One region of the Pseudomonas tolaasii NCPPB 2192 genome, then DNA from elsewhere that is predicted to be linked to it. Evidence: predicted binding sites of a transcription regulator. Region 1 holds the regulator's gene; the other holds the start of a gene.
What was found. Region 1 encodes FliA, which starts transcription of late flagellar genes. Its sites were predicted from a motif close to CTAAAGTTTNNNNNNNNNNNGCCGNTAA; they were not measured.
Positions count from the first base shown of each region.

Region 2: the regulator FliA is predicted to act here: its motif matches at 2,785-2,812, upstream of ATI14_RS18175 (methyl-accepting chemotaxis protein).

Region 1 covers NZ_PHHD01000001.1:3,564,326-3,569,638, forward strand. The annotation lists gene flhF (flagellar biosynthesis GTPase FlhF) at 1-177, shown strand, start outside; gene fleN (flagellar synthesis regulator FleN) at 282-1,115, shown strand; gene fliA (RNA polymerase sigma factor FliA) at 1,112-1,852, shown strand; gene ATI14_RS16595 (chemotaxis response regulator CheY) at 2,021-2,395, shown strand; gene ATI14_RS16600 (protein phosphatase CheZ) at 2,414-3,202, shown strand; gene ATI14_RS16605 (chemotaxis protein CheA) at 3,214-5,313, shown strand, end outside.
Region 2 covers NZ_PHHD01000001.1:3,899,036-3,904,348, reverse strand. The annotation lists gene ATI14_RS18180 (SMP-30/gluconolactonase/LRE family protein) at 1-844, shown strand, start outside; gene ATI14_RS18175 (methyl-accepting chemotaxis protein) at 1,070-2,749, opposite strand; gene gspD (type II secretion system secretin GspD) at 2,850-4,964, opposite strand; gene ATI14_RS18165 (general secretion pathway protein GspN) at 4,970-5,313, opposite strand, start outside.

The DNA.
Region 1 (5,313 bases):
TTACCGGTTGCTTACCTGACCGACGGCCCGCGGATTCCGGATGATCTGCATCTGCCGCGCCGTCATCAGTTGGTCAGCCGTGCCGTCAGTGTGCAAATGCAAGAAGAGCCTAGCGAGGAAGCGATGGCTGACATGTTCGCGGACCTCTACCACAACCCGGCAAAACGGGTCGGTTGAGGGCAGTGAACACCGTGAAAAGTATCTACATCGATGGTCTGCAAGCGATTCACGCGGCCAAGCCATGTAGCCTGCGTCTAAGCAAGACAAGGTAAAGAAATAAAATGGGCAGCATGCATCCCGTACAGGTGATCGCGGTGACCGGCGGCAAAGGTGGCGTCGGGAAAACTAACGTGTCAGTGAATTTGTCCCTGGCCCTGGCAGAGCTTGGCCGTCGCGTCATGCTGCTGGATGCTGACCTGGGGTTGGCAAATGTCGACGTTTTGCTCGGGCTGACACCCAAACACACCCTCGCCGATGTGATTGAAGGCCGCTGTGAGCTGCGCGATGTGCTGCTGCAAGGCCCCGGCGGCATTCGCATCGTGCCGGCAGCCTCGGGCACCCAGAGCATGGTGCACCTGAGCCCGGCGCAACATGCCGGCCTGATTCAGGCTTTCAGCGACATCGGCGACAACCTCGACGTGCTGGTGATCGACACCGCCGCCGGGATCGGCGAGTCCGTGGTCAGCTTCGTGCGCGCGGCGCAGGAGGTGCTGTTGGTGGTCTGCGATGAACCCACTTCGATCACCGACGCCTACGCCCTGATCAAACTGCTTAACCGTGACTACGGCATGAACCGCTTCCGCGTGCTGGCCAACATGGCCCAGAGCCCGCAGGAAGGGCGCAACCTGTTCGCCAAGTTGACCAAGGTCACGGATCGCTTCCTCGATGTCGCCTTACAATACGTCGGCGCAGTTCCGTATGACGAGTGTGTGCGCAAGGCCGTGCAAAAGCAGCGTGCGGTCTATGAAGCGTTCCCTCGTTCGAAGTGCGCACTGGCGTTCAAGGCCATTGCCCAGAAGGTCGATACCTGGCCGTTGCCTGCCAACCCGCGGGGGCATCTGGAGTTTTTCGTCGAGCGTTTGGTGCATCAGACGAGCGCAGGACCGGTGCTATGACATCCAGCGGCTACAACCTTTACAAAAAGTCGGCCCGTGACAGCCAGGGCGAATTGATCGAGCGTTATGCGCCTCTGGTCAAGCGCATTGCCTATCACTTGCTGGCACGCCTGCCCGCCAGCGTGCAGGTGGAAGACCTGATCCAGGCCGGCATGATCGGCCTGCTCGAAGTGTCGACCAAATACGACGCGAGCAAGGGTGCGAGTTTCGAGACGTATGCGGGCATCCGCATCCGTGGCGCGATGCTCGATGAGGTGCGTAAAGGGGATTGGGCGCCGCGTTCGGTACACCGCAACACGCGAATGGTCAGTGACGCCATTCGCGCAATTGAAGCAAAAACCGGTCGTGACGCTAAAGATCATGAAGTTGCGGCCGAACTCCAATTGAGTCTCGACGATTACTACGGGATTTTGAACGATACCTTGGGCAGCCGCCTGTTCAGTTTCGACGACCTGTTGCAGGACGGCGAACACGAAGGGCTGCACGAGGACGGCGCGAGTGCACATCTCGAACCGTCGCGTGACCTGGAAGACGAACGTTTCCAGGGGGCGTTGGCGGAGGCGATTGCCAATTTGCCGGAGCGTGAGCGACTGGTGTTGGCGCTGTACTACGACGAAGAGCTGAACCTCAAGGAAATCGGTGAGGTCCTGGGGGTCAGCGAGTCGCGTGTCAGCCAGCTGCACAGCCAGTGCGCAGCCCGCTTGCGGGGGCGATTGGGAGAGTGGCGCGCGCGCTGACAGGCAGTGTGGGGACACTGCAGACGCTACCGCGAAGGCTTCATGTTTTCGCGGATCAGTTCCGTGGTGCCCTGGGCAGTCCTTTTTGTGTAACGCCTGTTGATTGAAATGGCGCGTCCAGGTGCTGGGCGCGTTTAAGACTGCTTGGAGGTCGAATTGGACAAGAACATGAAAATCCTCATCGTTGATGACTTCTCAACGATGCGGCGGATCATAAAAAACCTGTTGCGTGACCTTGGGTTCACCAACACGGTCGAGGCGGATGACGGCCTGACGGCTATCCCGATCCTCAACAGCGGAAGCATCGACTTTCTGGTAACCGACTGGAACATGCCGGGCATGACCGGTATCGACTTGCTGCGCCACGTGCGCGCGGATGAAAAACTGCGCAGCCTGCCCGTGCTGATGGTGACCGCCGAAGCCAAGCGTGAACAGATCATCGAAGCCGCCCAGGCCGGGGTAAACGGTTACGTGGTCAAGCCATTCACCGCATTGGCCTTGAAAGAGAAGATTGAAAAAATCTTCGAACGCATCCACGGCTGATGTCATCACGGGGGAGCTATGGAGCATAAAGAAACGTCGCAGGGAGACTTTGAGTCGACCCTGAAAAAGCATGCGCATCAGTTGGTCGACAGCCTTGAAAAAGGCCAGTTCGGCGACGCGGTGCAGTTGATCCATGAGCTCAACCAGACCCGTGACCGCGGCCTGTATCAGGAAGTGGGCAAGCTCACGCGCGAGCTGCACAGTGCGATCGTCAATTTCCAGATTGACCCGCACATGCCCCAGGCCGAAGAGATCTCGCAGATCACCGATGCCACCGAACGCCTGTCCTATGTGGTCAGGCTGACCGAGGCGGCGGCCAACCGCACCATGGACCTGGTGGAAAACGCCACGCCGCTGGTCAACGGCATGGCCAACGAAGCCCAGGCCCTGAGCCACGACTGGAGCCGCTTCATGCGTCGCGAAGTGGGCGCCGAAGAGTTTCGTGAGCTGGCGCGTCGGGTCGACAGCTTTCTGTCGCGCAGCGAGCAGGAAAACCGCACGGTTTCCAGCAACCTCAACGACATTCTGCTGGCTCAGGATTACCAGGACCTCACCGGCCAGGTGATCAAGCGCGTGACCCAACTGGTCACCGAAGTGGAAAGCAATTTGCTCAAACTGGTGCTCATGGCTGGCCAGGTCGATCGTTTTGCCGGTATCGAACATGACCGCGCGGCGATCCTCTCGGAAAAAGATCCAAAAAAACATCTCGCCAAGGGTGAAGGTCCGCAGATTCATGCCGATAAACGTGAAGACGTTGTATCCGGGCAAGACGACGTAGACGATTTGTTGTCCAGTTTAGGCTTCTAAGGAGCACCCACATGAGCTTCGGCGCCGATGAAGAAATCCTTCAGGATTTCCTTGTAGAGGCCGGCGAAATTTTAGAGCAACTGTCCGAGCAACTGGTCGAGCTGGAAAGCCGACCGGATGATGCGAACCTGCTCAATGCAATTTTTCGCGGTTTTCACACTGTAAAAGGGGGCGCCGGCTTCCTCCAGCTCCATGAGCTGGTGGAGTGCTGCCACATCGCCGAGAACGTGTTCGACATCCTGCGCAAGGGTGAACGCCACGTTGATTCGGAATTGATGGACGTGATTCTCGAAGCACTGGATGCAGTCAACGGCATGTTCAGCGAAGTTCGCGAACGTGCCCCGATCACCGCTGCCACCCCGGAACTGCTGGCTGCCCTGGCGCGCCTGGCCGAACCTGCCGACCCATCGGCGGCGCCGGTTGTCGTTGCGGCACCCGAGCCTGTGGTGCAAGCCGAGCCGGATGTGACGGACAGTGAGTTCGAACAGCTGCTCAACTCCCTCAGCGCGGTCAAGGCCGAAGCCGAGGCGCCGCGGGCACCGGTTGCCGAACCCGCCAGCGAAGACATCACCGACGCAGAGTTCGAATCCCTGCTCGACCAGTTGCACGGCAAAGGCCAGTTCGCCGCTGACGCCGTGGCACCTGCCGCCGCGCCTGAAGCGCCAGCGACCAACGCCAACACCGACATTACCGACGACGAATTCGAAGCGCTGCTCGACCAATTGCACGGCAAAGGCACTTTTGCTGCCGAAGCCTTGCCGGAAGTCGCTGCCACTGCTGCCACTGGCGCCGCGCCGGCTGCAAGCCCGGAGCCTGCCGGCGACGGGCTGATCACCGACCACGAGTTCGAAGCCCTGCTCGACGAGCTGCACGGCAAAGGCAAGTTCAGCGAAGTGGCACCGGCCGCCGTCGCCACGGCGGCACCGGTGGCCGCCAAAGCCGCCGCGCCCGCCGCCAAGCCTGCTCCGGCAGCGGCGGCTGCCCCGGCTCCCGCGCGTGCTGCTCCGGCACCGGTGGCCGAGAAACCCGTCAGTGAAGCCGAAACCACCGTGCGGGTGGATACCGCGCGCCTGGACGACATCATGAACATGGTCGGCGAGCTGGTACTGGTACGTAACCGCCTGGTGCGCCTGGGCCTGAACAGCGGCGACGAGGCCATGCAAAAGGCCGTGTCGAACCTGGATGTGGTCACCGCCGACCTGCAAACCGCCGTGATGAAAACGCGGATGCAGCCGATCAAGAAAGTCTTCGGCCGCTTCCCGCGCTTGGTTCGCGACCTGGCGCGTCAGCTCAAGAAAGAGATCAACCTGGAGCTGGTGGGCGAAGAAACCGACCTCGACAAAAACCTGGTCGAGGCCCTGGCCGACCCGCTGGTCCACTTGGTGCGCAACGCCGTCGACCACGGCGTGGAAACCCCGGAAGAGCGCGAAGCCGCAGGCAAGTCGCGCAACGGCAAGGTGATTCTGGCGGCGGAGCAAGAAGGCGACCATATCCTGCTGTCGATCACCGATGACGGCAAAGGCATGGACCCGACGATTCTGCGCAACATTGCGGTCAAGCGCGGCGTGATGGACAAGGACGCCGCCGACCGTCTGACCGACACCGAGTGCTACAACCTGATCTTCGCCCCGGGCTTCTCGACCAAGACCGAGATCTCCGACGTGTCCGGCCGTGGCGTCGGCATGGACGTGGTGAAGACCAAGATCAGCCAGCTCAACGGCTCGATCAATATCTACTCGACCAAGGGCCAGGGCTCGAAGATCGTCATCAAGGTGCCGTTGACCCTGGCGATCATGCCGACCCTGATGGTGATGCTGGGCAACCAGGCGTTCGCTTTCCCGCTGGTCAACGTCAACGAAATCTTCCACCTCGACCTGTCGCGCACCAACGTGGTGGACGGCCAGGAAGTGGTGATCGTGCGCGACAAGGCGTTGCCACTGTTCTACCTCAAGCGCTGGCTGGTGGCATCGGCCAAGCATGAAGAGCAGCGCGAAGGCCATGTGGTGATTCTCTCCGTGGGCACCCAGCGCATCGGCTTTGTGGTCGATCAACTGGTGGGCCAGGAAGAAGTGGTCATCAAGCCTTTGGGCAAAATGCTGCAGGGAACCCCG
Region 2 (5,313 bases), 330 kb from region 1:
GCGCATCATCCGCACCGCGCCCGACAGCCACACACTGGAGGTACTGGCCAACACCGGCGGGCGCCCGCTCGGCATGGCGCGCCACCCGGACGGGCGCTTGATCATTGCCGACGGCGTCAAAGGCCTGCTGGCCCTGGATGCCAATCGCCAACTCACTACCTTGAGCACCGCCGCCAATGGCGTGCCCCTCGGTTTCACCGACGACGTGGCGGTGGACGCCAGCGGGCGGTACGCCTATTTCAGTGACGCCTCCAGCCGCTGGGGCTACGGGCAGGATGGCGAGGCCGTGATCGAACATGGCGGCGATGGCCGCCTGTTGCGCTATGACTTCAGCACCGGCGCCACAGACGTTTTGCTCGACCATTTGCAGTTCGCCAACGGCGTGGCGCTGGGCCCGGATGAACACTACGTGCTGGTCAACGAAACCGGCGCCTACCGCATCAGCCGCTACTGGCTCAAAGGCGAGCGTGCGGGCAACCACGACCTTTTTATCGACAACCTTCCCGGCCTGCCGGACAACCTCAGCTTCAATGGCCGCGACCGCTTCTGGGTCGCCTTGTATTCACCCCGCAACCCGCTGCTGGATGGCTTCGCCGGCTACCCCCTGCTGCGCAAGGTGATGGTGCGAGCGCTGATGGTGGTGCCCAAGCCCCTCGAGCGCAAAGCCTTTGTGCTTGGGCTGGACACCGACGGCAACGTCATCGCCAACCTGCAGGATGGCAGCGCCGGCAATTACTCACCCATCACCACCGCTCGTGAATATGGCGACTGGCTGTACCTGGGCTCATTGAAAAGCACGAGCATGGCGCGGCTGCCGTTGAAGCTGGCGCTGGCCCGCGAATGACAAAAAAGGGGCAACCGGTGAAGGTTGCCCCTTTGCATGAACCTCAACGCATCAGTGGATGATGTCCTGGGTGCCGATAGGCGGCAGCCCCAAACCCCAGACGCCGCGTTCTTTCAGAAAGACCACGGCGTTTTTATGGGGCCGCTACGCAGCCCAACGCGGGCAAGCCCGCTCGCCACAGGGAGCCCCCTCACCAGGAAAATCGCATTCGCCACGCCAGCCTGCCTAGATGCGGAACTGCCCCACCAATTGCCCCAAACGCTGGCCCAAATCCGCCAGGCTGCGGGACGTCTGGGCACCCAACCGGGTCTCATCCGCCACACTGTCCACCGCTACGGCAATCTGATGCACGCTGCGGTTGATTTCTTCGGCCACGGCGGTTTGCTCTTCGGCGGCGCTGGCGATTTGCGCGTTCATGGAATTGATGGTGCCGATCAACTGCGCCATGGTGTCCAGCGACGCCCCGGCTTCATTGGCCTTCACCGAGGTGCCGTCACCGGCATCGCTGGAGCGGCGCATGGCATCCACGGCGGCGACCGTGCCTTTCTGCAGGCGGTCGATCATGCCCTGGATTTCCTGGGTGCTGGTTTGAGTGCGGCTGGCCAGGGCACGTACTTCATCGGCGACCACCGCAAACCCGCGCCCGGCCTCCCCGGCCCGCGCGGCTTCGATGGCGGCGTTAAGCGCCAGCAGGTTGGTCTGCTCGGCAATGGAGCGGATCACCCCGAGCACGCTGACAATCGACGACACGTCCTGCTGCAGGCTGTCGAGGGACACGCCGCTGCTGCGGATGTCGTTCACCAGTGCATGGATCTGCGCAATGCTGCCGTCCACCACGCGCTTGGCGGCCAGGCCTTCGACGTCGGTCTGCTGCGCGGCGACGGCGGCCCCCTGGGCACTGCGCGCCACTTCATGGGCGGCGGACGACATCTGGTTGATCGCGGTGGCCACCTGGTCAGTCTCGTGACGCTGGCGTTCCATGGCCTGTTCGGACCGCTGGGCTTGATCCGACACCTGGCTCACCAGGCCGGTCAGTTGCGAGGTCATCTCGGTAATCTGGCGCACCAGGCCGTGGATTTTGTCGACAAAACGGTTGAACGCGCCCGCCAGGTCACCCAACTCATCCCTGCTGGTGATGGCCAGGCGACGGGTCAAATCGCCCTCGCCTGCGGCGATGTCATCGAGGTTGGCTTTCATCAGATGCAAGGGGCGCAAGATGGTATTGGCCAGCACCATGCCCACCGCCGCAATCACCAACAGCACCACCACCGCCACGCCGAGGATACTCAGCAGTACGCCTTGCATGCGTTTCTCAACCTTGGCCTCAACCACCGCCACTTGGGTTTCAATAACGTCGAGGTTCACCGAAGTGCCGATGACCATGTCCCATTTGGGCAGGTATTCGGTGTAGCCGAGTTTGGGCACCAGCTCGGTCTGGCCGGGCTGGGTCGAGCTGTATTGCAGGTAGTGGGTACCGTCCTTGCCGACCTTGACCAGGTCGCGGTTGAGGTAGACGCCGTTGGGGTCGCGGTTGTCCTTGAAGCTTTTGCCTACACCGTCGGGACTGTTGCCCTTGAACAGGCGGACGGTTTCGGAATCGTAGCCGAAGAAGTAGCCGTCCTTGCCGTAGCGGGTATTGGACAGGAGCTTGACCACTTGGGCGCGCGCGGCCGTGTCGCCTGGGGCGGCGGCGTCGTAGAGCGGTTGGATGGTGGTCATGGCCACCTCAACGTAACTTTGCAGGGTGGCCTTGGCGTCGTTGAGCAGGCGCTGGCGGGTTTCGTCCACCTCATTGCGGGCCTGGGTCTTGAGGATCCACACGGTGGTCAGGCTGATGACAGCGGCGAACAGCAATACGGGCACTATGGCGAGGGACAGGACTTTGGCCTTCAGGCTCAGACGCATGGGATTTTCTCTCTTGTTCGGGGCGACTTGAGAGGTTAACGGCGGGCTGGGGGGAATCTGAAGGTGTGGCTTGTGGCGCAAAGACGGACATACGCACCACCTATCTTCCCTCCCGGGGCCTCAAAAGCTGCATCTGCTCCCGATAATCATCCGTCACCTGCCGCGCCTGCCCGCTGCTGGTCACCACCCGCGGGGTGATCAACACAATCAATTCCGTACGTTCCTTGGACTTGCTGGTACTCCCGAACAACCACCGCAACCCCGGAATCTTGCCCAAATAGGGCACAGCGCTGACCCCCTCGGCGTTGTCTTGCTTGATCAACCCGCCAAGCAACACCGTTTGCCCACTCTGCACCGCCACTTGCGTCGACACCGAGCGCGTCGAGATGCGCGGGTTCACCGGCGTATCGCTGTCGCCCGTCTGGCGCTCGGCATCACTGACCTGCTGCTGAATATCCATATACACCAGCCCCCCCGGATTGATGCGCGGCACCACATCCAGAATCACCCCGGTCTGCACGTATTCGACACTGCTCAGCGTGGTGTCCGAGGCGCCGGTATTGACCGTGGTCTGGCTGATCGGAATGTTGTCGCCCACCTGAATCTGCGCCGGCTGGTTATTCATCACCACCAAAGACGGCGCCGACAGCACTTGGGTGCGCCCGTTCTTCTCCAGCGCGTGCAAGGCCACTTGCAGGTTGGCACTGACAAACGAATAGAACAGCGAATCCGTCGCCCCCAACCCCGCCCCGCCACCGCCCAGCGCGCCCTGGCTGCCTGAGGCGTTGGCCACGGTGGTGCTGGAAGCATTGCCGGCCAGACGCCCCAGATACCACTGCACGCCGAGGTCCAGTTCACCACTGAGTTTGACTTCCAGAATGCGCGTCTCGATCTGCACTTGCAGTGGCGGGTTGTCGAGGCGCTTGATCGCCGCCTCGATTTCTTTCCACTGCACCGGGCGGGTACGCACCAGCAGTTGGTTGCTGCTTTTCTGCGCGGTAATACGGGTGCCGGCTTCAAGGCGGGTGGCGGGTGCCACCTCGGTATCGTCCGGTTCAGCGTCTTCCGGAACGGGCGCAGGGTTCTGCACGCTGTTGTTGGGCGAAGACAGGGTCGCCGTGCGCAACCCCGGCGCCACCTTCGCCGGCGGGTCATCCTTGATCGCGCCCGTACCGTAGATCTGCCGCAGGTACCTGGCAAGATCGGCAGCCTTCATGTTGCGCACGTCGTAAACGTACATCTGCGGCTCGTTGCCGCCGCCTTCATCGATGGTGTGAATCCAGTTGCCCACCTCACTGAGGTACTGCGGCTGCGAAGAAATCGCCACCACCGAGTTCGTTCGCTCAATCGGCAAAAACCGCAGCATGCCCGCCAACGGGCTGCCGCTGTCGGCGCCGAACATGGCCTGCAACTCGGGCATCAGCTCGGCCACTGACGCACGTTGCAGACCGAACACCCCCACCGACATGCCTTTGAGCCAGTCCACGTCGAAGGTGTCGATGGTGTCCTGATAATTGGCCAGTTCCTCCGGCGTGCCGGCCAGGCTCAGAACGTTGCGCGCCGGGTCCACCAGCAAAAACGCATTTTCCCGGGCGAAGGGTTTGAGCAGTTTCTGCATCTCGGTGGCGGAGATGTACCGCAGCGGAAACAGCCGGGCCGAAAGCCCGCTGGACGGCGCGGCAACGTTCATCTGCGGCACCAGTTTGCCGGCTACCGCCTGATCGGCGGGCAGGATCACATAGCGCTGGCCCTGGCGGATCATCGCGTTGTCGGTCCAGGACAACAGGGTTTCGAGGATCGACAGCGCCTGCTTTTTGTCGACTGGTTTGGAGGTGGAAAAGCTCACATTGCCCTTCACGCCCTGGGCAATGCTGTAGTTTTCGTGCAACAGGTCGCCCAAGACGCTGTTGATCACCGCCTCAATGGGCTGGTCGGCAAAGTTGAACACGATGTCGCCGCCCTCCTCCTTCGCGGCCATCGTTGCGGCCGGCGGGCGCACGAACTGCTGGTTGCCACGGATCACCTGGCGTTGCGGTACTGAGGAGGTTTCAGGCCTGGGGCTTTCGGGCGCAGGCGTCTGGGTTGGCGGGCGTTGCGAGCCGGTGCCTTGCAGGGCTTCGTGAAGCAGGTCATCGTCCGCGTCGAGGCGGTCGGGAAAGGCGCCGCAGCCACCCAGGGAGACGGCGGTGGCCAGGCAAAACAGGGAGGTGCGCATGTCGATCAAGGGAGAGGCTCGCGGGGCAAAGTCACGGGTGGGCGGGTGGACGGCGGCGGCAAACGCTTGGCGTAGAGGCTCAGGGTTTGGGTGCGGCCATCCAGCGCGAATCGGGCGTATTGCGGGGTGAGGTGTTCCAGGCGCCAGCCGTTGGGCAAACGCTGGCCCAGGCGCACGGTCAGGGCCGGGCCATTGGCCTGCTTGAGCCAGGCCATTTGCAGGTTGCCGGTGATCATGATGCCGCTGAGGGTGAAGTTGGCCAGGTTCGAGACCCGGGTCGGGCCCGCCTCGCGGTCCGGGCTGCGGTCCGGGCTGAACAGTGGCGTCTGCCAGGTGGCGGAGAAGTCTT